3 regions of the Bradyrhizobium cosmicum genome follow, and region 3 is predicted to be linked to each of the others. Evidence: predicted binding sites of a transcription regulator. Region 3 holds the regulator's gene; each other region holds the start of a gene.
The links. The regulator PhoB, encoded in region 3, activates phosphate uptake and scavenging genes when phosphate is short. The targets are predictions, from matches to a motif close to TGTCATNNANCTGTCAT.
Positions count from the first base shown of each region.

Region 1 (10,004 bases), 1.4 Mb from region 3:
GCCGACTTCGACGGCCAGTGCACGAGATAGAGATCGACGTGGTCGAGCCTGAGCTTCTGCAGGCTGGCGTCGAAGGCGCGGCGGATCGCGTCGGGGCTCAAGTTCTCGTGCCAGACCTTGGTCGTGACATGCAGCTCGCCGCGCGGCAGGCGGGCGGCCGCGAGCGCGGCGCCGATGGGTTCCTCGTTGGCGTACATCTCGGCGGTGTCGATGTGGCGATATCCGATCGACAGCGCGCTTTCGACCGCGGCGCGGCAGGCATCGCCCTGCATGCGGAAGGTGCCGAGGCCGAGCTTGGGCATGGAAATGCCCTGGGTCTTCAGATTGTCCATGAGTTAGCTCCTGACGCATTTCAGCCCGCCGGATGCACGCGGTGGCCGCGGGGACAGACTCTTTGGTGATGGAAAAGAGATGGCGGGAGGGCACTATACGCGCCGCCCGAAGGAGACCAAATCAAGATCCGGTTAGCTGATAGCCGGCGGGCATCGCCGTGACAGTCAAACGGCATTTCAGATGAGCGCCCTCTCCTGCCAACGTCGAACCATCGCGGTCATTCCGGCCGCAGGCAATCAGGAGACGATCATGAAAGCGCTTTGGACGATGGTCTTTGTGGCAGCAGCTCTTTCCGGTGCGGTTCCCGCGCACGCCGACGGCTTTGCCTATACGGGCTCGCCCAAACAGGGCGAATTCTTTGTCCGGCAACTCGCCGCGCCACGAGCCCCTGACTGGATGAACGCGCGCGCAGAGGCCCCGCAACCGGCGCCCCGGCCCGTGCGCGGCGGCATCGGCCTGCGAATGCCCTAGGAATGCTGCGCCACCACGGCCGGGCGCGCCTGCGGCTGCGGCACGATATCGACGGACCAGAGATCGCGATCGTCGACGTCTTTCAGCGTCACCGTCATGACGCCGCTGGCGCCGTCGATGTCGACACGGCCGAAGAACTGCAAACCGAAGCAGGGCGCCAGGTTCTCGCCCTGCGCTTCGCTGCAACCGTGCTGGTACATCGCGACCGGGCCGAAGGTGTCGTCGAGCTCGCCCGGCCCCCAGGTGCCGGCATGCAGCGGGCCGGAGACGAATTCCCAGAACGGCTCGAAATCCTGGAATTGCGCCTTGCTCGGATCGTAATAATGCGCGGCGGTGTAATGCATGTCGGCTGTGAGCCAGACGATGTTGCGGACGCCCGCGCGCTTGATGGCGGCAAGCAGATCGGCAATCTCATGCTCGCGCCGATCGGGCGGCCCATTGCCGAGCGCGACGGCATCCATGCTGACGAGGCCAATCGGCAGGTCGGCCGCGATCACCTTCCAGGTCGCACGCGAGGCGGCGAGCTCCCGCTTCAGCCAGGCGAGTTGCTCGGCGCCCAGGATCCAGCCACGATGATCGTCGCCCTTGTTCCAGTTGTCGTCGCGATAGCTTCGCATGTCGATCAGGAAGACGTCGAGCAGCGGACCGTAGGCGATCTTGCGATAGATTCGCCCCTGCCGGGCGCCGACGTCGCGGATCGGCATGAAGTCGAAGAAGGCGCGGCGGGCGCGCGCGACGAGCCGCGGCGTGCCGTCGTCCTCGTAACCTGCGTCGTCATGACTGGCAGCCGGCGACCAGTCGTTGGTGACCTCGTGGTCGTCCCACTGGGCGAACATCGGCACCTCGGCATGGAAGGCACGGAAGTGCTCGTCGAGATGATTGTATTTGTAGTTGCCGCGGAACTGCGCCAGCGTATGCGCGACCTCGGCCTTTTCCTCGGTGACGATGTTGCGCCAGACCTCGCCGTTCGGCAGTTTCTGCTCGGAAGGAATCGTGCAGTCGGCGTAGATGTGATCGCCGGAGTGGATGAAGAAATCGGGGCGGTTGTCGAGCATGGTGCGATAGCTGCGATAGCCGCCGCGCGCGATGTCGATGCCCCAGCCCTGCCCTGCGACATCGCCGGACCACAGGAACGAAATCGACCGGCCTTCGGCCGGCGCGGTGCGGAAATGCCCGACCCGGCTTTCGCCGGTGATGCCGGCGGCGGTGTCGTCAAAGCGCACGCGGTAGAAGATGTCCTGCCCGGGCGGCAGGTCGCTCAACAGCAGCTTTGACGTGAAATCAGAATCCGGCAACGCATCGCGCGACGCAGACGCAATGATGATCCTGAAACTCTCGACGGTCGAGCATTCCACCTGCATGCGTGCCGGCCGATCGGCGCGTGCCCAGATCACCGCTGAGCCGTCCGAGACGTCGCCGGACTGGATACCGCCGGCGATCTGCGGTCGGTCGGCAGCACGACTGATCGAGGGTTTCGCAAGCGCAGCGATGGCGAGGCTTGAGGTGGAGCGGACCAGGAACTGCCGCCGGGTCCAGGCGCGCGGGGCGCGGAGCGTTGCCATTCAGGAAACCTTCGTCGAATCGTGACGGAAGGTGCCTGCGCTCCTTGACTCCCGGCTTACGGTTTCTTGACCCCAGGCCTACGGTTTTGCGACGCGCGGATGACATTGGACGACCGGCGAGAGGATGTCGCGCAGTCGCCGCGGAGAAGGTGATCTCCCTCGCCCCGCTTGCGGGGAGAGGTGAAGGGCATCGCCCTCGGCTCTAGCGCTTCCAGCTGCAGATGCCGCCGGAACGACACGGCCAGGTCTGGATCCGGGTGTCCATCGCCTGCGCGTCGAGCGGGTTGCCGTGGCGATGCGCGAGCCTGGCGCGCGCTGCGCCGCGCGGCTGGGCGTTTCTGGCATGCGCGATCTTTGGCTCGGACACATGCACGCGCTCGGCGGCAACCTTCTTCGGCACGTCGACCGGCTCGGCGCGCGCTTGCGCGTCGTTGCCGCCGCGCGCCTCGAGTGCGACCGGTGCAAATTGCGTCTCGGGCCCGAGCCGCTTCGGCGACAGCACCGCCTTGGAGAGATCGAGGCCGAGATATTCACCGGGCTTGTAGTCGTCTGCACGCACGGCGCCGCTGCCCGCGAGAACGAGGGCAACGGCAGCAGCAAGATAAACGCTCTTCAGGACCACGGACGCCTCCTGAAATTGATTTATGAAAGGGTCAATTTACCCTTATTTAGGAGGCGTCGCGCGCAATTCCAGCGGCCAAGTGCCGCCGTGGTTAAGAAGTTTGGCGGTGTCAGGCGACCTTTCGCGTGGCCCCCGTCCCCTCCAGGAACCCCATCAGGCGGCTGCGGATGATCTGTTCCGCCTCGGCCATGATGCGATCGACGAGTTCCTTGCAGCTGGGGATGTCGTGGATCAGGCCGGCGACCATGCCGCAACTCCAGGCGCCCGCGTCCATCTGGCCGTCCAGCATGACCTTGGGATAGACGCCTGCGACCTGGTCGTGGATGTCGTCGATGGTGAGCTTGTCGCCCTTGGCATGCTCGATCTCGAGCAGGCGATCGACATTGGCGTTCTTCAGGACACGCTCGGTGTTGCGCAAGCTGCGCATGATCAGGCGGGTGTCGAGCTCGGTCGCCGCGACCAGCGCATTCTTCACGTTCTGATGCACCGGTGCTTCCTTGGTGGCGATGAAGCGCGTCCCCATGTTCATGCCGGCCGCGCCGAGCGCGAGCGCGGCGACGAGGCTGCGTCCGTCGGCCATGCCGCCGGAGGCGACGAACGGGATCTTCAGTTCCTCCGCCGCGCGCGGCAGCAAGATCATGTTGGGAATGTCGTCCTCGCCGGGATGACCGCCGCACTCAAAACCGTCGACACTGACGGCGTCGCAGCCGATGCGCTCGGCTTTCAACGAATGGCGAACTGATGTGCATTTGTGGATCACCTTGATGCCGGCCGCCTTCAGCGCGGGCATGTAGGCTTCCGGACTGCGGCCCGCGGTCTCCACGGACTTGACGCCGCCTTCGACGATCGCGGCGATATATTCCGGATAGGGCGGCGCCGAGAAGGTCGGCAGAAATGTCAGATTCACACCGAACGGCTTGTCGGTCATGTCGCGGCAGCGCGCGATTTCCTTGGCGAGCAGCTCCGGCGTCTTCTGCGTGAGACCGGTGATGATGCCGAGCCCGCCGGCATTGGAGACGGCGGCGGCCAGCTCGGCAAAGCCGACGAAATGCATGCCACCCTGGATGATGGGGTGCTCGATGCCGAACAGTTCGGTGATCGCGGTCTTCACTTCAATACCTCCCGGAGTTTTGCCTAAGTTGAGATCAGTCTAGCCGGACTTCTGTGCCGCGGTCACCATTTCTCGCCGAAGGGGCGGATCTCCATCTCGAAAGTCCAGGCGCTTTTGGGCTGCTGATAGAGCTGCCAATAGGAGTCCGCCACCGCCGACGGCGGCATCAGCAGATCCGGATTGTCGAGCGCATTCGGGCCGAGAGCCTCGAGCCGGCGCTGCCGCACCCATTCGGTGTCGACACCGGAATCGATGATGAGATGGGCGACGTGAATGTTCTTCGGCCCGAGCTCGCGCGCCATCGCCTGCGCCACCGCGCGCAAGCCGAACTTGGCGCTGGCGAATGCGGCAAATCCGCTGCCGCCGCGCAAGCTCGCGGTCGCGCCGGTGAAGAAGATCTTGCCGCCACCGCGCGCCAGCATCAGCCGCGCAGCTTCCCGCCCCGCCAGGAAGCCGGAATAGCAGGCCATCTCCCAGACCTTGCGGAAGACGCGCTCGGTGGTGTCGAGGATCGGGAAATTGACGTTGGCGCCGACGTTGAAGATGCAGACCTCCAGCGGTGCATGCGTGTCGGCGTCGTTGAGGAAGGAGATGACTTCTTCTTCCTTGCGCGCATCGAGCGAACGGGCGTGAATCTCGCCGCCGGCGGCCTCGATGTCCTTCACCAGCGGCGCCAGCTTGTCGCCGTTGCGGCGGCCGGCGAAGATCGAAAAGCCTTCAGCGGCGAATTTCCTGGCGATCTCGGAGCCGATGAAATCGCCGGCCCCGATCACGGCGGCTGTCGCGTTTCGCTTGGGCAAGGTTGCCTCCTCCGGAGAGAGCATTGATTGAGAAAGAAGCTATAGTTCCAAAATAGAACTGTCAAACCTGGAGGCCGAACGCTAAATTGGGCTGAAATATCGCTGACCGTTCAAGTCAGTTCCTTTTTCTGACTGACTAGCGAGGCCGGAGATCGGACCATGAAGTGGGACACGCTGGACGAAGAGCCCTGCTCGCTTTCCCGCACCGTCGCCGTGATCGGCGATCGCTGGACGCTGCTGATCCTGCGCGAATGCTTCTTGCGCGTGCGCCGGTTCGAGCAATTTCAGTCCTCGCTCCAGATCACGCGGCATCTGCTCTCGGAGCGGCTCAAGAAGCTGGTCCGCTTCGGCATCCTGCGGCGCGTGCCCTATTCCGAGGCGCCCAAGCGCTACGAGTACATCCTCACGCAGAAGGGGCTCGACCTCTACCCGATCATCATGGCGATGGTGCATTGGGGCGACGCCCACATGGGCGACGAGCGCGGCCGCCCACTGCTGCACGAGCACAAGACCTGCGGCAAGCTGTTCGATCCCGTGATGGTGTGCTCGGAATGCGGCGAGTCGCTGCATGCCAAGCAAGTGCATGTGCATGCAGGACCGGGGCGGAGAGAAGCCGTCAGGCCCTAATGTCCTCGCGCCGGCGCACCGAGATCGATCGGACGCAACACGGCGGCCGTCGGGATCATCAACATCGCGACGATCGCAAGCGTCCAGAACACATCGATATAGGCGAGGAAATCGACCTGCTGCTGCAGGGTCCGGCCGACCCAGGCAACCGCTTGTGACGCCGCATCGCTTGCGTTCGAACCCTGGCCCTGAAAGTAGCGCGTCAGTGCATCGATGGTCTGCTGATAGCCGACATCAGACGGCGCAGCATGCTCGATCAGGCGGCTCTGATGGAATTGCTGGCGCTGCGCCAGAACCGTCTGCGCAAGCGCGACACCCATGGATCCCCCGATGTTGCGCGCGACGTTGATGAGGGCGGAAGCCTGGTTGGTCTTGTCCGGCGGCACGCCGTCATAGGACGCAGTCGTCACCGGCAGGAACAGGAACGGCAGGCCAAGCGCCAGGAAGATGCGTGACAACGCTGCGTAGCCGTAGGTGATGTCGCCGGTCAGCCCGGTGAGATGCCACATCGAGAAGGCAACGATGGCGGCGCCAAACATGATGAGATATTTCGGCTGCACCGTGCTGACGAGGCGGCCGACCACCGGCATTAGGACCAACGTCGCGATACCCCCAGGAGACAGCGCAAGACCGGCCAGGTATGCCGTATAATTCAATTCGGTCTGCAGCAGCTGCGGCAGCATCTGGGTGGTGGAGATCAGGACTGCGCCGGTACCGAGCATGACCAGGAAGCAGGCCGCGAACTGGCGGCGTCCGAGCAGACGAAGGTCGATGATGGGATCGTCGCGCGTCAGTTCCCAGGGAATCAACGCAAGCAGCGACACCGCCGAAAGCACGGCGAAGAACACGATCATGTTCGATCCGAACCAGTCGCTGCGCTGACCTTCGTCGAGCACGAATTCAAGCGAGGCGAGCCCTATTGCGACCAGCAGGAACCCGATGTAGTCGACGCGAAGGCCGTTCTTCAGCAGCCTCTGCCGCTCCTCCGCTGCGCCCGACGGCTCCTTGACCAGCATGCCGACAAGGAACAGCGAGAGCAGCCCCATCGGCACGTTGATCAGGAAGACCCAGTGCCAGGTGTAGGTGTCGGTGATCCAGCCGCCGAGCGTCGGCCCGACAACGGGCGCCACCACGACGGCCACACCGTAGATCGCGAAGGCTTGCCCACGCTTCTGCGGCGGGAAGGAGTCCGCCAGGATCGCCTGCTCGCTCGTCGCCATGCCGCCGCCGCCGAGGCCCTGCAGGATGCGGAAGACGACCAGCGATTCCAAATTCCAGGCAAAGCCGCACAACAGCGATGAGAGTGTGAAGATCGCGACACAAATCATGTAGAAGCGCTTGCGCCCTATCACGGTCGAGAGCCATCCGGAGATCGACAGCACGATGGCATTGGCGACGAGATAGCTGGTGATGACGTAGGTGCTCTCGTCGATACCGACCGCCAGACCGCCCGCGATGTGGCGCAGCGCGACGTTGGCGATGGTGGTGTCGAGCACTTCCATGAAGGTCGCGATCGAAACGACGAACGCGATCAGATAGGGGTTGTGCCCGCCGGCCGCCGAGCGCTCCGGCGACCACCCACCTGCGCTGCCTTCCACCGCGTCGGTCACCGCACCCGGGTCCAGGGCACGACAGACATGCCGGGACCGACCGGAAGATCGGCCGGCCAGTTATCGACCACGATCTTCACCGGCACGCGCTGCACCACCTTGACGTAGTTGCCGGTGGCGTTCTCCGCGGGCAGCAGGCTGAATGCAGTGCCCGAACCCGGCTGGACAGAGTCGACATGACCGGTCAGCCTGCGGCCGGGATAGGCATCGATGCGGATCTCGACCGGCTGGCCCGGGCGCATGTCGTTGAGCTGGGTTTCCTTGTAGTTGGCAACGATCCAGGTCTCGTCCGGCACGAACATCATCAGGCTCTGTCCTGCCGTGACGAAAGTGCCCTTGGCGCCCGAAAGCTTGGCGACGCGACCGGACTGCGCGGCAACCACGCTGGTGTATTGCAGGTTCAGGTTCGCCTGGTCGAGCTGCGATTGCGATTGATCAAGCTGCGCCTTTGCGCCTTCGAGCTGGGCCTGAAGCGTCTTGATGCCGACTTGGGCCGCCGTCACCGCAGTCTTCGCACGTTCGGTGTTGGCTTGCTGCGCCTGCAGATCGGAGCGCGTTTGTTGCTGCCGCTGAACGGTGCCGGCCCCCTTCTCGACGAGATCTTCCGCGCGCTTGAACTCCTCCTGCGAAAACTGAAGCTGCGCCTGCGCCTGTTCGAGCTGCGCCTGAGCCTGCTTGATCTGTTCCTGCTGGGACACGATCTGCGCCTCGACGTTGGCGATGTTGGCCTTCGAGACTGCGACTTGTGCAGCCGCCTGTTCGATGGCGATGCGGTAGTCGCGCTCGTCGATCTTCGCCAATACGTCGCCGGCGTTGACGTGCTGGTTGTCCGTGACCGGAATATCGGTCACGTATCCGCCCACCTTCGAAGCCACGGAGAAGCTGCGCGCGGCAATGAAAGCATCATCCGTGGATTCGTAGTGGCGGACCTCCAGCCAGTAGAGCAGGCCGCCGATGAGCGCCGCGACGAGCACGACGGCGCCGACGGCTGCGAGCAGCCAATGCTCGCGAATCCGATCACGCAGCGAGGGCGTTTGCGCCGGCTTCGGCTCCTTGGTGTCTCGGTTCTGATCAGGAGAAGGTCTTGGAGCTTCTTTCGCCTTCTGCGGTTGCTCCGCGTACGGCCCACGCTCCCGGGTTTGAGCATCCACGTGAATACCTCGGTCGGGACTAAGCTGGCGTCAAATCGGGCCATCCCGCCGCGCCGGACTCCCAACCGCAACGCCAAAACATGGTTCCGGACTCCAGCGCACCGCTGTCACTCGGAAAAGCCAACCCAAAAAACAGGCGCGACACCGATTGGTGTCGCGCCTGATTGGTCGTTGTCAGCGCACCTTATTCAATGCGTCTTGGTTTCATGCCATTTTTCGAGGTCCGGTTTTGTCTTGTCGGACTTCTGCTCTTTCTCCGGATTGCCCTTCCAGGGCTCGTCCGTCTGTTTATGCGATCCCCAGTCGGTCTGATGCCTGGGATCGTCGGTCGGCCGTTCCTTGCTCATCAGATCTCCGTTGGGTTGTAACAGTGCTTACGCGAAAGGAACGCCATAGTAGGAGTTGATACCGCGAACGGCGGCATCATCGCCCCAGTTCCAGTCGCTGCGGTCGCCGTATTTCGGCGCACCTTCCAGGGACTTGGCAGTGATGCCAGTCAGGTAGCCGCCGAGTTCGGTGTCATATTTGAGGGACTGCCAGGGCAGAGGATAGTGATCGTTTCCGAGGCCCAGGAAGCCCCCAAAGCCGAGCACGGCGTAGGACACCTTGCCACTGACCTTGTCGATCATCACGCGCTCGATCGAACCGATCTTGTTGCGGTCCGCGCCAAAGACCGATGTTCCCTCGACCTTGTCGCTGCCGATCAACCGACCCATCTCGTTCTGGTCCAGCTCACCTTGGTTCATCATCTGAATTCTCCGATCAGCTCATGCTCAGATCAACCGGCTGACGAAGCGATCGTTCCTGCTGCTCGAAACGCAGGACACGGTTTGGAACAAGGGCATTTGGGCCGTGTTGGTCGGCTCGAACGCGCAGGCCCGTCGGCCGCGCCACTTCGGAGGACCCAGTCATGAAACGAACCATCATTGCGTTGAGTTGCGTGCTTCTCGCAGGCCCCGCGCTCGCCCAGTCGCTCGGCGAGAAGACCGGCATCAACTCCACCCTTGGAGTGGCGCCGACCACCGCCGACTTCGTCAAGGAAGTTGCCGTCAGCGACATGTTCGAGATCGAATCGAGCAAGCTGGCCGTGCAGAGGGGCAATGCGCAGGAAAAGACCTTCGGGCAGCAGATGGTCACCGACCATACCAAGACCAGCAGCGAACTGAAGGAACTGGTCAGCGGCGGCAAGGTCGAGGCAACTCTGCCCACCGCGCTCGACAGCTCGCATCAGAGCAAGCTCGACAAGCTCAAGAACGCCTCAGGCAAGGACTTCAGCTCCGACTACAATTCCTATCAGGTCAGTGCGCATGAAGATGCGGTCTCGCTGTTCGAGCGCTATTCCAAAGGCGGGGACAATTCCACGCTGAAGGATTGGGCCGGCAAGACGCTGCCTGCGCTGAAGCATCATCTCGACATGGCCAAGGAGCTTGGCAAGTCGCCGAGCGTCGGCCAGTCAAAGTAGCATTCGACCGGGGACGCCGGCCCGCCGGCGTCCCTCGCCCGTTAGCAACGAAGCCCGTCTGCGCGCGTTGATCCGCAAATTGCGGAGCCAGCCATGACGCATCGAACCAACACCCCGCTATCCCGCCGGCACGTGATTCACGCAGCAAGCGCGACGCTTGCTGCGTCGTCGCTGGCATCTTCAACAGCGAAAGGAGATACGACAGTGGCCGATGAGCTGATCGATCCCGTCAACCGATATCCGAAGCCGCCGTTC
Region 1 is NZ_CP041656.2:5,576,666-5,586,669, forward strand. Features, by position in the region: gene FNV92_RS26735 (aldo/keto reductase) at 1-332, opposite strand, end outside; gene FNV92_RS26740 (hypothetical protein) at 514-804, shown strand; gene FNV92_RS26745 (alkaline phosphatase D family protein) at 801-2,366, opposite strand; gene FNV92_RS26750 (hypothetical protein) at 2,569-2,988, opposite strand; gene FNV92_RS26755 (NAD(P)H-dependent flavin oxidoreductase) at 3,098-4,099, opposite strand; gene FNV92_RS26760 (SDR family oxidoreductase) at 4,162-4,899, opposite strand; gene FNV92_RS26765 (winged helix-turn-helix transcriptional regulator) at 5,059-5,526, shown strand; gene FNV92_RS26770 (DHA2 family efflux MFS transporter permease subunit) at 5,523-7,136, opposite strand; gene FNV92_RS26775 (HlyD family secretion protein) at 7,133-8,287, opposite strand; gene FNV92_RS26780 (hypothetical protein) at 8,476-8,634, opposite strand; gene FNV92_RS26785 (PRC-barrel domain-containing protein) at 8,662-9,036, opposite strand; gene FNV92_RS26790 (DUF4142 domain-containing protein) at 9,198-9,749, shown strand; gene FNV92_RS26795 (SDR family oxidoreductase) at 9,843-10,004, shown strand, end outside.
Region 1: the regulator PhoB is predicted to act here: its motif matches at 2,455-2,471, upstream of FNV92_RS26745 (alkaline phosphatase D family protein).

Region 2 (10,004 bases), 650 kb from region 3:
CGGACGCGGCGGCGCAAAATCTCGTTGCGCATCGCCGCCAAATGCAGCGTGACGAACAGCAGCGTGAATGCGATCGCCATCACCAGCAGCGGAATCAGGAACGACTTGTCGAGCGCCGAGCCGCCCATGCGCATCACCGAGGCCGGCTGGTGCAGCGTGTTCCACCAGTCGACGGAGAACTTGATGATGGGCAGGTTGATGGCGCCGACCAGCGTCAGCACCGCGGCGGCGCGCGCCGCCCGGGAAGGATCGTCGACCGCGCGCCACAGCGCCATCAGGCCGAGATACATCAGGAAGAGAATCAGCACCGAGGTCAGCCGCGCGTCCCACTCCCAATAGGTGCCCCACATCGGCCGGCCCCACAGCGATCCCGTGAGCAACGCGAGGAAGGTGAAGGCGGCGCCGATCGGCGCCGCCGCCTTCGCGGCGACGTCGGCAAGCGGATGCCGCCACACCAGCGTGCCCAATGAGGCGATGCTCATCACGCCCCACACGAACATCGACAGCCACGCATTGGGCACGTGGATGAACATGATCTTGACGGTCGCGCCCTGCTGATAATCGTCGGGCGCGGCGGCGGATTGATAGAGGCCGATGGCGAGCAGGATGACGGTCGCGGCCGCGAGCCACGGCAATACCCGCGCCGTCAGCGCGAGGAACCGGGTCGGGTTGGCGAGGTCGATCAGCGTCATGGTATCCTGATAATCACAGGTAAGCGCTCACGCAATCAGCACGAAAGCCCGCAGCGAAAATTGATCGGGGTCAAGGTCAGTCAAGCCCGTGTCAGTCGAGCCCTTGCCGCAGGCTCGCCGCCGCCGCGAACGGTCCGATCACGAGGCTGACCAGCGACAGCGCGCACAGGATCGAGAACGGCGCGCCGAACGTCATCGGACCGACGATCACCGCCTGGGAGGCCGCGACCCCGAAAATCAGCACGGGAATCGACAGCGGCAGCACCAGCACCGCCATCAACAGCCCGCCGCGATGCAGCGTCACCGCCAGCGCCGCGCCGATCATGCCGGTAAAGGTCAGCGCCGGAGTGCCGGCCAGCAGCGTCAGCGCCACCGCGCCGGTCGCCACCATGTCGAGGTTGAGGAGGAGGCCCAGCACCGGGGTTGCGACAATCAGCGGCAGGCCCGCCGCCAGCCAATGCGCCAGCGCCTTGCCGGCGCAGGCGAGTTCCAGCGGCGTCCGGCTCATCGTGATCAAGTCGAGCGAGCCGTCCTCATGGTCGGCCATGAACATCCGGTCCAGGGTGAGCAGGCTTGCCAGCAGCGCGCCCAGCCACAGGATCGCCGGCCCCAGCCGCGACAGCAGCGCCAGATCCGGCCCCACCGCGAACGGCATCAGTACCACCACGGTGAGGAAGAACAGCACACCGATCAGCGCCCCGCCGCCGACGCGAAGCGCGATCCGGATGTCCCGGCGGATAAGGGCGGACAGGGCGGTCATGGGGTGGCTCCGTCGCGCCCGGAGGGCGGTGCGCTCCCTCCCCCGCTTGCGGGGGAGGGTTGGGGAGAGGGTGCCTCGACAATGAAGATTCCCCGAGAGGAGAGAACCCTCACCTGGCGCTGTGCGCCGACCTCTCCCGCAAGCGGGAGAGGCGAGGGAGCCCGGAGCGACATCTGTGGCCGCTCGAAAAGCTGAGGGTCGAGGCGAATCACGCCAAACCCCCAATCCGCAGCTCCCGCGAATCGATCCCCAGCGGAGCATGGGTCGCCGCGATGATCATCCCGCCCCTCGCCAGATGCTCGCGCATCAGGCCGCCGAACATGTCCTGCCCGGTCACGTCGAGCGCCGTGGTCGGCTCGTCCAGCAGCCAGACCGGGCGGCGGACCGTCAGCAGCCGGGCCAGCGAGAGCCGGCGGCGCTGGCCGGCGGACAGGAAGCCGGCCGGCAGGTGGGTGGCATGGTCGAGCCCGACGGTGGCGAGGCTTTCGCCGGCATCGCAGCGCTCGCCGCCGAGGAAATCGGCCCAGAATGACAGGTTTTCCGCCACGCTCAGCGCCGGCTTCAGGGCGTCGCGATGGCCGAGATAGTGGCACTGCTCCGGCAGCGTCAGCTCGGCATCGCCCCCCTCCAGCACGATTGTCCCGCCGGCTGGCACGAGCAGGCCCGCGATCAGCCGCAGCAGCGAGGTCTTGCCTGAGCCGTTGCGACCCATCACCGCCACGGCCTCGCCGGACGTGGCCTCGAAATCGAGCCCGGCAAACACCTCGCGGCCGCCCCGCACGCAAACCACCCCGTGTCCGGAAAGCTGCATCCTGCCTTGGTCCGATCCTTGGTCCGATCTGCTCAAAGCAGGCCTCAGGAAATCTTGGGGTAGCGCATGGGAATTTTTGGCTCGCGAATTGCTGCGGTACGATTGTGGCTGTGGCGGCGCGGTTAGAAAGCTTCTATAAGCCCGGAACTACTTGATGCAGCAACTCAACCTGCCCCTGCAAGCGATCCAGCCGGCTTCGCTGACGGTGTTAAAATACCCCTTGCCGGGTATAACTAACAATTGGGATTTCCTACATGACCTCGCTCGACAGCTTCAAATGCAAAAAGACCCTCAAGGTCGGCGCCAAGACCTATGTCTATTACAGCCTGCCCACGGCCGAGAAGAATGGTCTGAAGGGAATCTCGAAACTCCCCTATTCGATGAAGGTGCTGCTCGAAAATCTTCTCCGCAACGAGGACGGCCGCACGGTCAAGAAGGCTGACATCGTCGCGGTCTCGAAATGGCTGCGCAAGAGGTCGCTGGAGCACGAGATCGCGTTCCGCCCGGCGCGCGTGCTGATGCAGGATTTCACCGGCGTTCCCGCGGTGGTCGATCTCGCCGCGATGCGCAACGCGATGCAGAAGCTCGGCGGCGATGCCGAGAAGATCAACCCGCTGGTGCCGGTCGATCTCGTCATCGACCACTCCGTGATCGTGAACTTCTTCGGCGACAACAAGGCCTTCGGCAAGAACGTCACCGAGGAATACAAGCAGAACCAGGAGCGTTACGAGTTCCTGAAGTGGGGCCAGAAGGCGTTCTCGAACTTCTCGGTCGTGCCGCCCGGCACCGGCATCTGCCACCAGGTCAATCTCGAATACCTCTCCCAGACGGTCTGGACCAAGAAGGAGAAGATGACGGTCGGCAAAAAGACCGGCACCTTCGAGGTCGCCTATCCCGACTCGCTGGTCGGCACCGACTCGCACACCACCATGGTCAACGGTCTCGCCGTGCTCGGCTGGGGCGTCGGTGGCATCGAGGCGGAAGCCTGCATGCTCGGCCAGCCGCTGTCGATGCTGCTGCCCACCGTCGTCGGCTTCAAGCTCAAGGGCGCGATGAAGGAAGGCGTCACCGCGACCGACCTCGTGCTCACGGTCACGCAGATGCTGCGCAAGCTCGGCGTCGTCGGCAAGTTCGTCGAGTTCTTCGGCCCCGGCCTCGATCATCTGTCCGTCGCCGACAAGGCCACCATCGCCAACATGGCGCCCGAATATGGCGCGACCTGCGGCTTCTTCCCGGTCGACGCTGCCGCGATCGACTATCTCAAGACCTCCGGCCGGGCGGCGCCGCGCGTCGCGCTGGTGCAGGCCTATGCCAAGGCGCAGGGCCTGTTCCGCACCGCCAAGTCGGCCGATCCGGTGTTCACCGAGATGCTGACGCTCGACCTCGGCGACGTCGTGCCCTCGATGGCCGGTCCGAAGCGCCCCGAAGGCCGCATCGCGCTGCCGTCGGTCGCAGAAGGCTTTTCGCTCGCCCTCAACACCGAATACAAGAAGGCCGAAGAGCCGAACAAGCGCTTTGCCGTCGAAGGCAAGAATTTCGACCTCGGCCATGGCGACGTCGTGATCGCCGCGATCACCTCCTGCACCAACACCTCGAACCCGAGCGTGCTGATCGGCGCCGGCCTCCTGGCCCGGAACGCAGCCGCGAAGGGTCTCAAGGCAAAGCCGTGGGTGAAGACCTCGCTTGCGCCGGGCAGCCAGGTGGTCGCGGCCTATCTCGCCGATTCCGGTCTCCAGAAAGATCTCGACAAGGTCGGCTTCAACCTGGTCGGCTTCGGCTGCACCACCTGCATCGGCAATTCCGGTCCGCTGCCGGAAGAGATCTCGAAGTCGATCAACGACAACGGCATCGTCGCGGCCGCCGTGCTCTCCGGTAACCGCAACTTCGAAGGCCGCGTCTCGCCGGACGTGCAGGCGAACTATCTGGCCTCGCCGCCGCTGGTCGTCGCGCACGCGCTCGCGGGCAGCGTCACCAAGAACCTCGCCGTCGAGCCGCTCGGCGAGGGCAAGGATGGCAAGCCGGTCTACCTGAAGGACATCTGGCCGACGACCAAGGAGATCAACGCCTTCATGAAGAAGTTCGTGACCGCGGCGATCTTCAAGAAGAAGTATGCCGACGTGTTCAAGGGTGACACCAACTGGCGCAAGATCAAGACGGTCGAGAGCGAGACCTATCGCTGGAACATGAGCTCGACCTACGTGCAGAACCCGCCTTATTTCGAGGGCATGAAGAAGGAGCCGGAGCCGGTCACCGACATCGTCGAGGCCCGCATCCTCGCCATGTTCGGCGACAAGATCACCACCGACCACATCTCCCCGGCCGGTTCGATCAAGCTCACCTCGCCCGCGGGCAAATATCTCAGCGAGCACCAGGTGCGTCCCGCCGACTTCAACCAGTACGGCACGCGGCGCGGCAACCACGAAGTCATGATGCGCGGCACCTTCGCCAACATCCGCATCAAGAACTTCATGCTCAAGGGCGCCGACGGCAACATTCCGGAAGGCGGTCTCACCAAGCACTGGCCCGACGGCGAGCAGATGTCGATCTACGACGCCGCGATGAAGTACCAGCAGGAGCAGGTGCCGCTGGTGGTGTTCGCTGGCGCCGAATACGGCAACGGCTCCTCGCGCGACTGGGCCGCGAAGGGCACGCGTCTGCTCGGCGTCCGCGCCGTGATCTGCCAGAGCTTCGAGCGCATCCACCGCTCCAACCTGGTCGGCATGGGCGTGCTGCCGCTGACCTTCGAGGAGGGCACCTCATGGTCGTCGCTCGGCCTGAAGGGCGACGAGAAGGTCACGCTGCGCGGCCTCGTCGGCGATCTGAAGCCCCGTCAGAAGCTGACCGCGGAGATCGTCTCCGGCGACGGTTCGTTGCAGCGCGTTTCGCTGCTCTGCCGCATCGATACGCTGGACGAGCTCGATTACTACCGCAACGGCGGCATTCTGCACTACGTGCTGCGCAAGCTCGCGGCCTAAGCGCGAATTTGTGAACGGTGGCTCACTGCGACGTGAGTAGAAGGTTAAACGAGGGCGGCCTATCACAAGGCCGCCTTCGCGCGTTACGGCGCTTTCGATGGCCCCGCCCGGCGGAAAACCTCGCCCTGGACGGTTTGATGCGCGATGCCGTAAGACTACGGTGACCATCAGGCGATAGGATATTCCGCAACGCGTGCGAGGTGTGACGTTCGACATGACTGCAATGATGGCCTCAAATCTGGTTTCGCGCTGGTCCGGTGCACTCTGGTCCGGAGCACTCGGCATCTGCGCTATCGTCGCCGTCATTCGTCCCGCGCACGCCGATCCTCGTGCCGTTGTCGAATTGTTTACCTCGCAGGGCTGCTCGTCCTGCCCGCCCGCCGACAAGATCATCGGCGACCTCGCCAAAGATCCCTCCGTCATCGCGCTCAGCATGCCGATCGACTATTGGGACTATCTCGGCTGGAAGGACACGCTGGCGGATTCCCGCTTCTCGGCGCGGCAACGCGCCTATTCGCGCATGCGCGGCGACCGCGAGGTCTACACGCCGCAGGTCGTTGTCAACGGCTCCACGCATGTCATCGGCAGCGACCGCGCCGGCATCGAGAATGCGATCGGCAAAACCGACAAGGGCACGGGCGTAATGAGCGTGCCGGTGACGATGTCGCTCTCGGGCAAGCAGATCAACGTCTCTGTGGCCGCGAGCAATGAGCCGGCGGTATCGCATGGCGAAGTCTGGATCTGCTCGATCGCCAGGTCGGTGCCGATCGCGATCAGCCGCGGCGAGAATCGCGGACAGCAGGTCACCTATCACAACGTCGTGCGCAACCTGCTCAAGGTCGGCGACTGGACCGGCCGTTCGGAGAGCTGGACCGTGCCGATCGAGAACCTCACGCGCGACGGCGTCGACGGCGCAGTGGTCTACGTCCAGGACGGCAGCCGCGAGAAGCCGGGCCCGATGCTCGGCGCGGCGTACACGTCGCTGCACTGAGGCGCACGCTTCGAAATCTCGATCTCCGAAGACCACTCTCAACCCTCATGGTGAGGAGCGCGCTCTTGCGCGCGTCTCGAACCATGCAGGCCCCGCTGATGCCTCTCTAGCCTCGATCCTTCGAGACGCCGCTTCGCGGGCCCTCAGGATGAGGGAGAGAGTTTTTGCGCGGATGTTGAGAGAAAGATCCGTCGGGGCCAGCAATATCCCGACACAAACAAAAAAGGACCAACTTGCGTTGGCCCTCCTTGTCGTGCGTACAGACCCGATCCTGTTCGACCCCGGGGGGCTGGGGGCTGAGGAATCCGGAACCGAAAGGACCGGGTCAACGCACACAGGTCTTTTCGCAATGCAGGGCGGCGGGCGCTTGGCGGAAAAGCGGCGATACTATGATTCCTGCTAACGATCCCGTGACGGTTCGTCGCGACAGAGTTCCACTCTTGCGTGTGCTGTGATTCGCACGCGATTCAATGAGTTGAGTGAGGAGCCTCTTGCGGCCGGGAACAGTTGGCGCGATCATGCAACTGTCATGATCCGCGGTTCCGGGGACGGTCTTCGCGGACGCGATCATGCTGAGGCGACAGGAGGCGTTCCATGAGTCTGTCGGAGGATGCCGATCCGAGCGAGCAGCGCGCGGCGGCGCGCCCCGCCGCTGCGAACACGCAGCCGACCCGGGTGACCTTCAACCGGCTCGAGCTGCACCGCATTCTCAATCTCTACGGCCGCATGGTCGCCGACGGCGAGTGGCGCGACTACGCCATCGACTTCCTGAGGGATCGCGCCGTGTTCTCGGTCTACCGACGTGCCTCGGAAGTGCCGATCTATCGCATCGAGAAGGATCCGCGGCTCGCGCGCAAGCAGGGCATGTACAGCGTGATCTCGGCGACCGGCCTGATCCTGCGCCGCGGCCACGAGCTCGAGCGGGTGCTGCTGGTGATCGACCGGAAGCTGGCAGTGGTGTGACGAGTTCGGCTACGTCCCCGGCACCGTCTTCGCGCCCTCGCCGAGGGCGCGCTGCATCATCACCGTGTCCAGCCAGCGGCCGAATTTCAGCCCGACACTGGGATGCGTGCCGATCATCTTGAAGCCGCCTTTGGTGTGCACGCCGATCGAGCCGGCATTGGCGGAATCGCCGATCACCGCGATCATCTGGCGGAAGCCGCGCGCCTCGCATTCGGTGATCAGCCGCTCCAGCAGGAGCCCCCCAATGCCGCGGCGATGGAAGCCGGGGTCGAGATAGATCGAGTTCTCGACCGTGAAGCGATAGGCCGGCCGCGGCCGGTAGGCGCCGGCGTAGGCGTAGCCGGCGAGGCGGCCGTCGAGGATGGCGACGAAATAGGGGTAGCCACCGTCGATCAGCGCGCCATAGCGCCGCGTCATCTCGGCGAGGTCAGGAGGCTCCAGCTCGAACGTCGCGGTGCCCTCACGGACAGCCTGCTGGTAGATGGCGGTGATGGCGGGGAGGTCGGCCTCGAGCGTGGGCCTGATTTCGGGTGCGGACATGGGGCAAGATTAGAGCCTTCCCGCGACGGCTGGAAGAGGCCACTGGCGTCTCCACAGCGTCATTGCGAGCGTAGCGAAGCAATCCAGAAATGCATCCGCGGAGGGACTCTGGATTGCTTCGCTGCGCTCGCAATGACGTGGGTGAAGCGCCGCCCCAAACAAAAACCCCGGCCTCTCGGCCGGGGTTCGTGTCCGTTCTCTCAGGCTGGCGCTTAGTCGCGCTGGCCGAGGAGCTGCAGCAGCAGCGTGAACAGGTTGATGAAGTTCAGGTACAGCGACAGTGCGCCGGTGATGGCCGCACGCTCTGCGATGTCGCCGCCGGCCGAAGCGTAGCCGTAGATGTAGTCGTTCTTCAGCCGCTGGGTATCCCAGGCGGTGAGACCCGCGAACACCAGCACGCCGACCACCGAGACGATGAACTGCAGCATCGTGCTCGCCAGGAACAGGTTGACCAGGCTCGCGAGGATGATGCCGATCAGGCCCATGAACAGGAACGAGCCCATCCCGGTGAGGTCACGCTTGGTGGTGTAGCCATAGAGGCTGAGCGCGCCGAAGGTCGCCGCCGTGATGAAGAACACCCGAACGATCGAGGTGTGCGTGAACACCAGGAAGATCGAGGACAGCGAGATGCCCATCAGCGCCGCGAACACCCAGAACAGGATCTGGGCGGTCGACGGGGCCAGGCGGTTGATGCCAGCCGAGATCACGAACACCATGGCGAGCGGCGCGAGCATGAACAGCCACTTCAGGGGGCTGACGAACATCGCGTAGCCGAACGGCGTCAGGAACAGCTTGCCGACGCGGACGGCTTCCGGGGTCGGAACGTCGGTCACGGCGGCCATGTAGACACCGAGCGCGGCCAGGCCGGTGATGGCCAGGCCAATGCTCATGTAATTGTAGATGCGCAGCATGTAGGCGCGCAGGCCGGCATCGACCGTCGCGGCGTCAACACGCCCGGCGGCCCTGCCGAAAGGAGAAGCGTAGTTACGGTCTAGGTCCGACATGGTCGAATTCCCATTGGTTGGTCCGGTCCGGCACGAGGGTCGCCATGCCGCCGGTTCGTCAAATTCTATCTCGGATACCGCTGTGGGCCGTCATTAAATTTGGCTCACAATCGGGGCTCCGAACCCATCCGATATGTGGGAAACTAACACATCCGCTGCAACGGTCCACGCGCGGCTGAATGTCGCCCCCTCCTGCAATCTCGACGAGCGGACGTGGTTAATCGCAGGATTCGTGCGATTTCGCTCCCACAAGGCCAGCCGCTACCATTTGTCACAAATTGCGCAACACCGTGGCGGGCTTTTTGTTCAACGCCAGGAGCGTGCCGGCGAGCCCGAGCCCGACCGTGACGATGAGGGCGGCCGCGACCACGCCGGCCGCGCTGCCGGCCTGCCAGACGAACGTCAGCGTCATCAGCCGCGTCACGATCATCCAGGCCGCGACGCTGCCGGCGATCACGCCGAACACCGCGGTCGCGAGCCCGATCAGGAGATATTCGAGGGCGTAGGCGCCGAGCAGGCGCAGCCGGGTCGCGCCCAGGGTCTTCAGGATCACCGCATCATAGACCCGGTGGCGATGGCCGGCGGCGAGCGCCCCGCCCAGCACCAGGATCGCCGAGATCAGGGTCACGGCGCTGGCGCCGCGGATCGCGAGCGCCAGGTTGGTCACGACCGCGCCGACCGTCTCCATCACCTCGCGCACGCGCACGCTCGTCACCATCGGATAGGCGTCGGCGACCTGCTTGATGATCTTGCCGTCGCCCGCGGCATTGCCGCCGGCTTCCGTCAGGGTCGCGATATGGGTGTGCGGCGCGCCCTTGAAGGCGTTCGGCGAGAATACCAGCACGAAATTGATGCCGAGCCCCTGCCAGTCGATGGTGCGCAGATTGCCGATTCTGGCGGGAATGTCGCGGCCGAGCACGTTGACAACGACCTCGTCGCCGAGCTTCAGGCCGAGGCCGTCGGCGATCTTCTTCTCCATCGAGACCAGCGGCGGGCCGGAATAGTCGGCGCGCCACCATTCGCCCTCGACCACCTTGGAGCCCTTCGGCAGCTCGGCGGTATAGGTCAGGCCGCGGTCGCTCTGCAGCACCCACTCCGAATCGGTGGTCGGCTTGAGCTCTTCGGCGCGCAACCCTCGCGCGCCGACGATGCGCCCGCGCAGCATCGGGACGTCCTCGACCTTTGCGCCCGGCGCGATCCGGCGCAGATAGCCGTCGAACTCGGCGGCCTGCGTGCTCGGGATGTCGATGAAGAAGAACGACGGCGCC
Region 2 is NZ_CP041656.2:375,793-385,796, forward strand. Features, by position in the region: gene FNV92_RS01810 (heme ABC transporter permease) at 1-692, opposite strand, end outside; gene ccmB (heme exporter protein CcmB) at 784-1,452, opposite strand; gene ccmA (heme ABC exporter ATP-binding protein CcmA) at 1,661-2,263, opposite strand; gene acnA (aconitate hydratase AcnA) at 2,518-5,238, shown strand; gene FNV92_RS01830 (DUF1223 domain-containing protein) at 5,453-6,229, shown strand; gene FNV92_RS01835 (DUF2794 domain-containing protein) at 6,824-7,192, shown strand; gene FNV92_RS01840 (GNAT family N-acetyltransferase) at 7,202-7,732, opposite strand; gene FNV92_RS01845 (Bax inhibitor-1/YccA family protein) at 7,945-8,736, opposite strand; gene FNV92_RS01850 (ABC transporter permease) at 9,008-10,004, opposite strand, start outside.
Region 2: the regulator PhoB is predicted to act here: its motif matches at 6,744-6,760, upstream of FNV92_RS01835 (DUF2794 domain-containing protein).

Region 3 (10,004 bases):
CCGTATCGATGAGCGCGGCCGGTGGGTTGCCGCAGGCGCCGGTGCTGCCCGAGGCCCCGGCCAAGGTGACGGTGCGCAACCTGAACTTCTATTACGGCGAACACCACGCGCTGAAGAATATCAACCTCGCGCTCGGCACCAACCGCGTCACGGCGTTCATCGGCCCGTCGGGCTGCGGCAAGTCGACCTTGCTGCGCATCTTCAACCGGATGTACGACCTCTATCCGGGCCAGCGCGCCACCGGTCAGCTCATGCTCGACCAGACCAACATCCTCGACCCCCGGCTCGACCTCAACCTGCTGCGCGCCCGCGTCGGCATGGTGTTCCAGAAGCCGACGCCGTTCCCGATGACGATCTACGAGAACATCGCCTTCGGCATCCGTCTCTACGAGAAGATCTCGAAGTCCGAGATGGACGACCGCGTCGAGAAGGCGCTGCGCGGCGGCGCGCTGTGGAACGAGGTCAAGGACAAGCTCAACGCCTCCGGCCTGTCGCTCTCGGGCGGCCAGCAGCAGCGCCTCTGCATCGCCCGCACCGTCGCGGTGCGGCCGGAAGTGATCCTGTTCGACGAGCCGTGCTCGGCGCTCGATCCGATCTCGACCGCCAAGGTCGAGGAGCTGATCCAGGAGCTGTCCGAGAACTACACGATCGCGATCGTCACCCACAACATGCAGCAGGCTGCGCGCGTCTCCGACAAGACCGCCTTCATGTATCTCGGTGAGTTGATCGAGTTCGACGACACCAGCAAGATCTTCACGTCGCCGACCGATCGGCGCACCCAGGATTACATCACCGGCCGGTTCGGTTGAGGAGACGGGACATGGGTACTGAACATACCGCAAAGGCCTTCGACACCGACCTGCAGGAACTCACCCGGCTGGTCGCGGAAATGGGCGGCATCGCCGAGCGCATGATCGTCGATTCCGTCGACGCGCTGATCCGCCGCGACGTCGCGCTCGGTCAGCGCGTCGTCGCCATCGACGCCGAGCTCGACGCGCTGCAGAAGAAGATCGAGGAGCGCGCCGTGCTCACCATCGCGCGCCGCCAGCCGATGGCGGTCGACCTGCGCGAGATCGTCGGCGCCATGCGGGTTGCGACCGATCTCGAGCGGATCGGCGACCTCGCCAAGAACATGGGCAAGCGCGTCGCGGCGCTGGAGACGGATTTCCATCCGCTCAAGCTGTTCCGCGGCCTCGAGCACATGACCGACCTCGTGCAGCAGCAGGTCAAGTCGGTGCTGGACGCCTACGCCGCGCACGACCTGCCGGCGGCGATGGCGGTGTGGAAGGGCGACGAGGAAGTCGACGCCATCTGCACCTCGCTGTTCCGCGAGCTCCTGACCTACATGATGGAGGATCCGCGCAACATCTCGTTCTGCATCCATCTGATGTTCTGCGCCAAGAACATCGAGCGTATCGGCGATCACGCCACCAACGTCGCCGAGACCGTGTTCTACATGATCGAAGGTCAGGCGATCACCGACAAGCGGCCGAAGGGCGACATGACGACCTTTGCCACGACGGTTCCGAATACCTGACGACTTGAGGAGCGACGACCCGATGGGCGCACGCATTATGGTGGTTGAGGACGAGGAGGCTCTCACCGAGCTGCTTCGCTACAACCTCGAAGGCGACGGCTATGACGTCGAGACGGTGATGCGCGGCGACGACGCCGACACCCGTCTCAAGGAGCACATTCCCGACCTGATCGTGCTCGACTGGATGCTGCCGGGATTGTCCGGCATCGAATTGTGCCGGCGGCTTCGCACCCGGCCGGAGACCAAGCAGCTGCCGATCATCATGCTCACCGCGCGCGGCGAGGAGAGCGAGCGGGTGCGGGGCCTTGCGACCGGTGCCGACGACTACATCGTCAAGCCGTTCTCGGTGCCGGAGCTCCTGGCGCGCGTGAAGGGCCTGCTGCGTCGCGCCAGCCCGGAGCGGCTCGCCACCGTGCTGGCCTACGGCGACATCGAGCTCGATCGCGACAAGCGCCGCGTGGCGCGCTCGGGCCGGCCGATCGACCTCGGTCCGACCGAATATCGCCTGCTGGAGTTTTTCCTGGAGCATCCCGGCCGGGTGTTCTCGCGCGAGCAACTGCTCGACAGCGTCTGGGGCCGCGACATCTACATCGACGAGCGCACCGTCGACGTGCATATCGGCCGCCTGCGCAAGCTGCTCAATCTCGGCCGCGAGCAGGACCCGATCCGCACCGTCCGCGGCGCCGGCTACGCGCTCGACGATCGGTTTGCCAAGGCCGAGCAGACGTAAGGTTCGCTAAAGCAGACGTGATCGGGCGGGCTGCTACCGCATCCTCCGATGTCGTTCCTGCGAACGCAGGGACGCATAACCACCGGACGTGGTTGGGCGAAGACTTGGAGTGACGATCCCGCGGTGACTGTGCACCGGGATTATGGGTCCCTGCGTTCGCAGGGACGACATCCAATTTGTTGAGACCTCTTCGGGCGACGACTGGCCGCCCGCGACGAACTCAGCGCGGACCCGGCTTGGCCGGCGCGCGCCGGCGATCCGCTGCCGGCTGATACGCAACCCGCGAGTGCTGGGCGCAATAGGGCAGGCCGGAGAGCGCCTTGCCGCCGCAGAAGAAGAAGTCCGGGCTCGAGGGATCGCCGACCGGCCAGTGGCAGGTCGCCTCGTTGAGCTCCAGCAGCGACAGCCGCTGGCTCATCGGCACCACGTTGTCGTAGGTGACCGGTTCGGCCTCGACCTCGACCTCGAAGGCCTGTGCCAGCGCGGTGTTGCCGCGCGCGATGGGCCGGCTCACCCGCATCATGTGCTGGGCGGGACGCGCCTTGCGCGGGCGCGGCGCGGCGGATGAAGGGCTCTTGGCGCGGCCGGACAGGCCGAGCCTGTGCACCTTGCCGATCACGGCGTTGCGGGTGACATTACCGAGCTCTGCCGCGATCTGGCTGGCCGACAACCCGGCCTCCCAGAGCTTCTTCAGTTGCTCGACGCGATCATCCGACCAGGTCAAAACGGTCATTGCACCCTTTCCTTCGCCGCGCGCCACCATCCTGGGGCTGCACAGCGAATGCCTAAGCCTCGAAAAACCCGTGCCGTCAGAATCCCTTAAGGCTCGCCGGGCACCGAGAGCCGCCCGAACGTTTACGCCGGTACATGAGGACTTAGAGATCAGAACTGCCGCACGAGATGTCGTATCTGACAAGCCAAACGCTACAATATGGCGTGACTCACGCGCAAGAGTCCGCCGACTCGCTTCCACATGTTCCGTGGCGAAATCCCGCAAAATCGCCACCGCAAGACTACGGATTCAGCGTTTCGCGAGGCTTTCCGGGCGGCATTGACACCCGTTTCACGGGGCATAAGATAGTCCCGCGTGCCGCCCTTAAAAGGCGGCACGTTTCGTTTTCCGGGCCGGTGAATGGTGCGTTGCGTAATGCACGCTCACCGTCCGCAACATTCAAGTGACAGTCATGACTAACAGCGCAGCGCCGCATTTGCTCCCCGTTTTCGCCAGGTCCGACCTCGGTTTCGAGCGCGGCGAAGGCTGCTGGCTGATCGCGACCAATGGCGAGCGCTATCTCGATTTTACCTCCGGCGTGGCGGTGAATGCGCTTGGCCATACCCATCCCGCGCTGGTCAAGGCGTTGCAGGAGCAGGCGACCAAGCTCTGGCACATGTCGAACCTGTTCCAGAGCCCGGACGGCGAGAAGCTTGCCGCGCGCCTGTGCAATGAAAGCTTCGCGGACTTCGTGTTCTTCTGCAATTCCGGCGCCGAGGCGCTGGAGGGTGTGATCAAGCTGGTCCGCCATCATCACTTCTCCAAGGGGCATCCGGAGCGCTATCGCATCATCACCTTCGAGGGCGCCTTCCACGGCCGCACGCTGGCGACGCTGGCCGCGACAGGATCGGCGAAATATCTCGAAGGGTTCGGTCCGCCGATGGACGGTTTCGACCAGGTCCCGCACGGTGACATCGAGGCCGTGAAGAAGGCGATCGGTCCGCAGACCGCCGGCATCCTGATCGAGCCGATCCAGGGCGAGGGCGGTGTGCGTTCGGCGACGCCTGCCTTCCTCCGGGCATTGCGCCAACTCTGCGACGACAAGGGGCTGCTGCTGGCGTTCGACGAGGTGCAGACCGGCATGGGCCGCACCGGCGATCTGTTCGCGCATCGCCGCACCGGCGTCATACCTGACGTGATGTCGCTGGCGAAAGCGCTCGGCGGCGGCTTCCCGATCGGCGCGGTGTTGGCGAGCGCGGACGCCGCTTCCGGCATGGGGCCCGGCTCGCACGGCTCGACCTTCGGCGGCAACCCGCTGGCGATCGCGGCGGCGAATGCCGTGCTCGACGTCATGCTCAAGCCCGGCTTCTTCGATCATGTGCAGAAGATGTCGCTGCTGCTCAAGCAGAAGCTCGCCTCCGTGATCGACCGCCATCCCGGCGTGGTCAGCGAAGTGCGCGGCGAGGGCCTCCTGATCGGCATCAAGGCCGTGGTGCCATCCGGCGATCTCGTCGCGGCGTTGCGGAGCGAAAAACTGCTCACGGTCGGCGCCGGCGACAATGTCGTGCGCTTCCTGCCGCCTTTGATCGTCACCGAAGCCGAGATCGAGGACAGCGTCGGGCGGCTCGAGCGCGCATGCGCAGCGCTCTCGTCGAGCCAGACCAAGCGGGCGGCAAGCTGATGAGCAAATCGCCAAAGCACTTCCTCGATATCAACGAGTTGCCGCTGGCGGAGCTCAAGAGCATGCTCGCCGCATCCTCCGCCATGAAGGCGAAGCAGAAGGCGCATCAGCCGGTCAGGCCGCTCGAAGGCAAGACCCTGGCGATGATCTTCGAGCGTCCCTCGACCCGCACCCGGGTGTCGTTCGATGTCGCCATGCGCCAGCTCGGCGGCGAGCCCATCATGCTCACCGGCGCCGAGATGCAGCTCGGCCGCGGCGAGACCATCGCCGACACCGCGCGCGTGCTGTCGCGCTATGTCGATGCCATCATGATCCGCATCCTCAACCACGATGCGCTGCTCGAGCTTGCCGAATATGCGACGGTGCCCGTCATCAACGGCCTGACGCGCCGCTCGCATCCCTGCCAGGTGATGGCCGACCTCATGACCTTTGAGGAGCATCGCGGCCCGATCGAGGGCCGGACGGTGGCCTGGACCGGCGACGACAACAACGTGCTGGCCTCGTGGGCCCACGCCGCCGAGCGCTTCAAGTTCCAGCTCAACGTCGCAACCCCGCCGGAGCTTGCGCCGAAGAAAGTCATGCGCGATTTCATCAAGGCGACCGGCGCGCCGATCGTGCTCGGCACCGATCCCGAAGCCGCCGTGAAGGGCGCCGACTGCGTCGTCACCGACACCTGGGTGTCGATGGGCGACAAGGAGGGCGAGCATCGTCACAACGTGCTCAAGCCCTACCAGGTCAATGCGAAGCTGATGTCGCTGGCCAAGCCCGACGCGCTGTTCATGCACTGCCTGCCCGCCCATCGCGGCGAGGAAGTCACGGACGACGTGATCGACGGTCCGCAATCGGTCGTGTTCGACGAGGCCGAAAACCGCCTGCACGCGCAGAAGGGCATTCTGGCCTGGTGTTTTGATGCGGTGAAGTAGCTTCGCTGGGATGCTCAGTTGCCGCCTCGTAGACAACTGTCGTCCCTGCGAACGCAGGGACCCATACCGCGGAATGTCTCTTGTGCCAGGCTGGTAGAGGCTGACAGCCTTCGCCAAATTCAGGCCTGTGGTTATGGATCCCGGATCGGCGCTCCGCTTCGCTGCGCTTGTCCGGGACGACACCAAGTTTGAGGCGGCTTGGTACAGTTCATATTGCATCCGGAGCACGCCACCCCGCGCCCCCTTCCATTTCCGCCCTCCGACCCCAGATAATGCGCCATGGTTTCCCAATCCCCTGACATGAAAACCGGGCCAGAGGGCCCGGTTCGCGCACCATCGGCGGTTCCCATCGACGACGCCGTGCTGCCCTACGAGGTCGACGCGCTCGACGTGCGCGGGCGGCTGGTTCGGCTCGGCCCGGCGCTCGATGAGATCCTCACCAAGCACGATTATCCCGCCGCCGTCGGCAAGCTGCTCGGCGAGGCCATCGTGCTGACGACGCTGCTCGGCTCGGCGCTGAAATTCGAGGGCCGCTTCATCCTGCAGGCCCAGACCGACGGGCCGGTGTCGTTCCTGGTCGTCGACTACCAGGCGCCGGATCGCCTGCGCGCCTATGCGCGCTTCGATGCCGAGCGTCTCGGCGATATCAGGGATTCCGGCACGCTGCTCGGCCGCGGTCATCTCGCCATGACCATCGACCAGGGCCCCGACATGAGCCGCTACCAGGGTCTCGTCGCGCTCGACGGCGGCAGCCTTGAAGATGCCGCCCACGAATATTTCGTGCGCTCCGAGCAGATCCCGACGCGCGTGCGTCTGGCGGTCGGCGAGGAGTGGCGCTCGAACGACGGCGGCAAGCATCGCTGGCGCGCCGGCGGCATGCTGATGCAGTTCCTGCCCAAGGCGCCGGAGCGCGCGCGGCAGGCCGATCTGCATCCCGGCGATGCGCCCGAGGGCGTCGAGGTGCACGCGGTCGCTGAAGACGACGCCTGGGTCGAGGCACGCTCGCTGATCGAGACCGTCGAAGACGTCGAACTGATCGATCCGGATCTCTCCGGCGAGCGGCTGCTGTACCGTCTGTTCCATGAACGCGGCGTGCGCGTGTTCAATCCGCTGGTCCTCAAGGCGCAATGCTCCTGCTCGCGCGATGCGGTCGGTGCGATGCTGAAGAGCTTCTCGGCCGAAGACCGCGCCGACATGGTCAAGGACGACAAGGTCGTCGTGACCTGCGAATTCTGCTCTTCGGTGTACGAGTTCACGCCGGATGAGGCGGGTGTGGAGGACGCGTAAGCACTCGGTCGACGGGCCCTCGCGACCCGACGGGCAAAACACCTGCAGGCCTGTCAATCTCTCCTCCGAAAAATATTCCACTTTACCGAAATTCGGAAACGGCGTATGTGTTGCCCATCCCGGCTCATCCTTGAGGGGCGATCGTACGTCGTCACGAGTTGCGAGCCGGGCCAGCGGTGGACGCGGCAGCGTCGTGCGCGAGAGGCGCGGGCAGGGCGGGTAGTCCCTGTGAGCCCGTGGCCGCGCGCGGACGAGCGGCGCGAAGTCCGGTGAAGCCTCTTGGCGAAGCCGGATGAGCTGCGTACGGCAAAACCGTGTGGTCCTGGCCGTCGTTGCTACGGTCAAGCCTTTGCGGAGATGTGCGCGAGCCCAACCGGGCGGACGGCATCGTCAATTCGCGGGGCGAGGGAGGCCAGAAGGAAAGTTCGGCTCCCGGGAGAGCACGGCATAAGCCGTCCGACCATCGCGCAGGGAAGGCTGAGTGATCGGCAACACCTGTATGCTGCTGTGCGGTTCTTTTGCGCTACATCTTCGCGCAGCGGACCGCGGGTGCCCGCCGGCACCCGGTCTTCCCTGCGCCCTCTTGGATTTGAGGGTGGAGAGATCAAGCAAAGCTCGGGCGAAACGCGCCGCGAGAATGAGAAGGCGTGTCCGCGGTTCAAACGCAAACTGGAAGAGCGAAGCTGCCACATACTCCGTCATTGCGGAGACTGCACACGCTCCTCCATCACCGTCACCCAGAGGTGCTCGCCTCTTCGGCGAGCCTCGAAGGGCGACGGCCCCGATGCATCTCGGCCGTTCATCCTTCGAGGCTCGCCATGGGACGCATTGCGTCCCATACCTCGCACCTCAGGATGACGGGATCAGTGGAGTCGCGTTGCACGCAGTCGGATAGGTCGAGGCACAGAGCCACCACCCTCAGTTCAACACCCGCTTGTTGTCCGGGCTGTCCAGCGAGAATGTCGGCACGTCGATCTCGAAGCGTTCGCCGCTTTCGCTGACCATCTGGTAGCGGCCGGTCATGAAGCCGGAGGCGGTCGTGAGCGGGACGCCGGAGGTGTATTCGAAGCGCTCGCCGGGGGCCAGCGTCGGCTGCTCGCCCACCACTCCTTCGCCCTTCACCTCCTGCTGCCGGCCGGTGGCGTCGGTGATGATCCAGTGCCGCGTCTTGAGCTGCACGGTCTCCTCACCGGAATTGGTGATGACGATGGTGTACGACCAGAAAAAGCGGGAACGGTCGGCCGACGACTGTTCCGGAACAAAATTCGGCTCGACGGTCACTTCGATCTGGCGGGTCACGGCGCGGTACATGGCTGCCATCATACCGAAATCCGCTCGGGAACCAAACGCCGCAGGCGGCTTTGGCGACATCGTCCCGCCCGAATTTGCGCGGAAGTACCCCCCGGGGAAATACACCCCGATGTGATCCGGCCGCTTTGCGAGACGACGGCCGGACCGGTACACTCCATTTCAACGTCGCGATTTGCGTGAGGGTTTCGGGCCCCGATGACCATTGCCGACCAAGTGACGGGATCGACGATCGCAGGGACCGCCACGGCCGTGGAAGCCAGGCCTGCGGAGGTCAGGCCGCGCGCCGCCGCGCCGGCCATTTCATTGCCCGCCATCGGCGAGCGCGAGCTCAGGCTCGACCTGTTCCGCGGTCTCGCGCTGTGGCTGATCTTCATCGACCATTTGCCGGCAAGCCTGCTGACCTGGTTCACGATCCGCAATTACGGCTTCAGCGACGCCACCGAGATCTTCATCTTCATCTCCGGCTACACCGCGGCCTTCGTCTACGGCCGGGCGATGCTGGAGTCGGGTGTCGTCATCGCCACCGCGCGCATCCTGCGGCGCGTCTGGCAGATCTACGTCGCCCACGTCTTCCTGTTCACGATCTTCCTCGCCGAAATCTCCTACGTCGCGACCAGCTTCGAGAACCCGCTCTACACCGAAGAGATGGGCATCATGGATTTCCTCAAGCAACCCGATGTCACCATCGTGCAGGCGCTGCTGCTCCGCTTCCGTCCCGTCAACATGGACGTGCTGCCGCTCTACATCGTGCTGATGCTGGCACTGCCTTTGATCCTGTGGTCGATGAAGTGGAGGCCGGACGTCACGCTCGGCCTTTCGGTCGTGCTCTATGCGGTGACCTGGGAGTACGACCTCTATCTGTCGGCCTATCCGAACGGGTTCTGGGCGTTCAATCCCTTTGCCTGGCAATTGCTGTTCGTGTTCGGCGCCTGGTGCGCGCTGGGAGGCGCGCGGCGCATGTCGCGTATTCTGGCGTCACGGGTAACGATGTGGATTGCGATCGCCTATCTTGTGGCGGCGTTCTACGTGACGCTGACCTGGTATGTGCCGCAGGTGCCCCACCTGATGCCGAAGCGGCTCGAGCAATGGATGTATCCAATCGACAAGACCAACCTCGACGTGCTGCGTTTCACGCATTTCCTGGCGCTGGCCGCACTCACCGTGCGTTTCCTGCCGCGGGACTGGTCGGGTTTGAAATCGCCCTGGCTGCGGCCGCTGATCCTGTGCGGGTCGCATTCCCTCGAGATCTTCTGCCTCGGCGTCTTCCTCGCCTTTGCCGGCCATTTCATCCTGGCCGAAGTCTCCGGCGGGCCGTTCATGCATGCGCTAATTAGTCTCTCCGGAATCCTGATCATGTGGGGCGTGGCGTGGGTGATTTCGTGGTACAAACGCGTGGCTGACAAGAGTGGTGCGAAGACCAAAATCGCCGTCGGCAGCGCCGATATGGCGGGAGGGGGCTGATGAAGGCGAAGGTTCTCCTGAGCCTGGTCCTGCTGTGCGGTAACCTCGCCGCGCCTTTGGCGCGCGCGGGCGATGCTGCGCCTTCCACCCCGGACGGGCCTCCCGCCTGCGAATTGCCGTCCTATCTGCTCACCAGTGAGAGCCAGCTTCCCAAGGTCGCCGATGCCATCAAGGCCGGCAAGCCGCTCGAAATCCTCGTCATCGGCAGCCGCTCGACCACGATTCCGGCCTCCGAGGACGCCTCATATCCAGCGCGCATGCAGGCCATTTTGAAGGACAAGCTGCCGCCGTCGGAGGCAGTGAACGTCTCCGTAGAAATACAGAGCAAGAAAACGGCTGAGGAGGCGGCCGCCACCTTCGTT
Region 3 is NZ_CP041656.2:7,001,473-7,011,476, reverse strand. Features, by position in the region: gene pstB (phosphate ABC transporter ATP-binding protein PstB) at 1-809, shown strand, start outside; gene phoU (phosphate signaling complex protein PhoU) at 821-1,537, shown strand; gene phoB (phosphate regulon transcriptional regulator PhoB) at 1,560-2,267, shown strand; gene FNV92_RS33430 (GcrA family cell cycle regulator) at 2,488-3,000, opposite strand; gene FNV92_RS33425 (aspartate aminotransferase family protein) at 3,452-4,660, shown strand; gene argF (ornithine carbamoyltransferase) at 4,660-5,583, shown strand; gene FNV92_RS33415 (Hsp33 family molecular chaperone) at 5,863-6,870, shown strand; gene apaG (Co2+/Mg2+ efflux protein ApaG) at 7,789-8,181, opposite strand; gene FNV92_RS33405 (OpgC domain-containing protein) at 8,377-9,642, shown strand; gene FNV92_RS33400 (SGNH/GDSL hydrolase family protein) at 9,642-10,004, shown strand, end outside.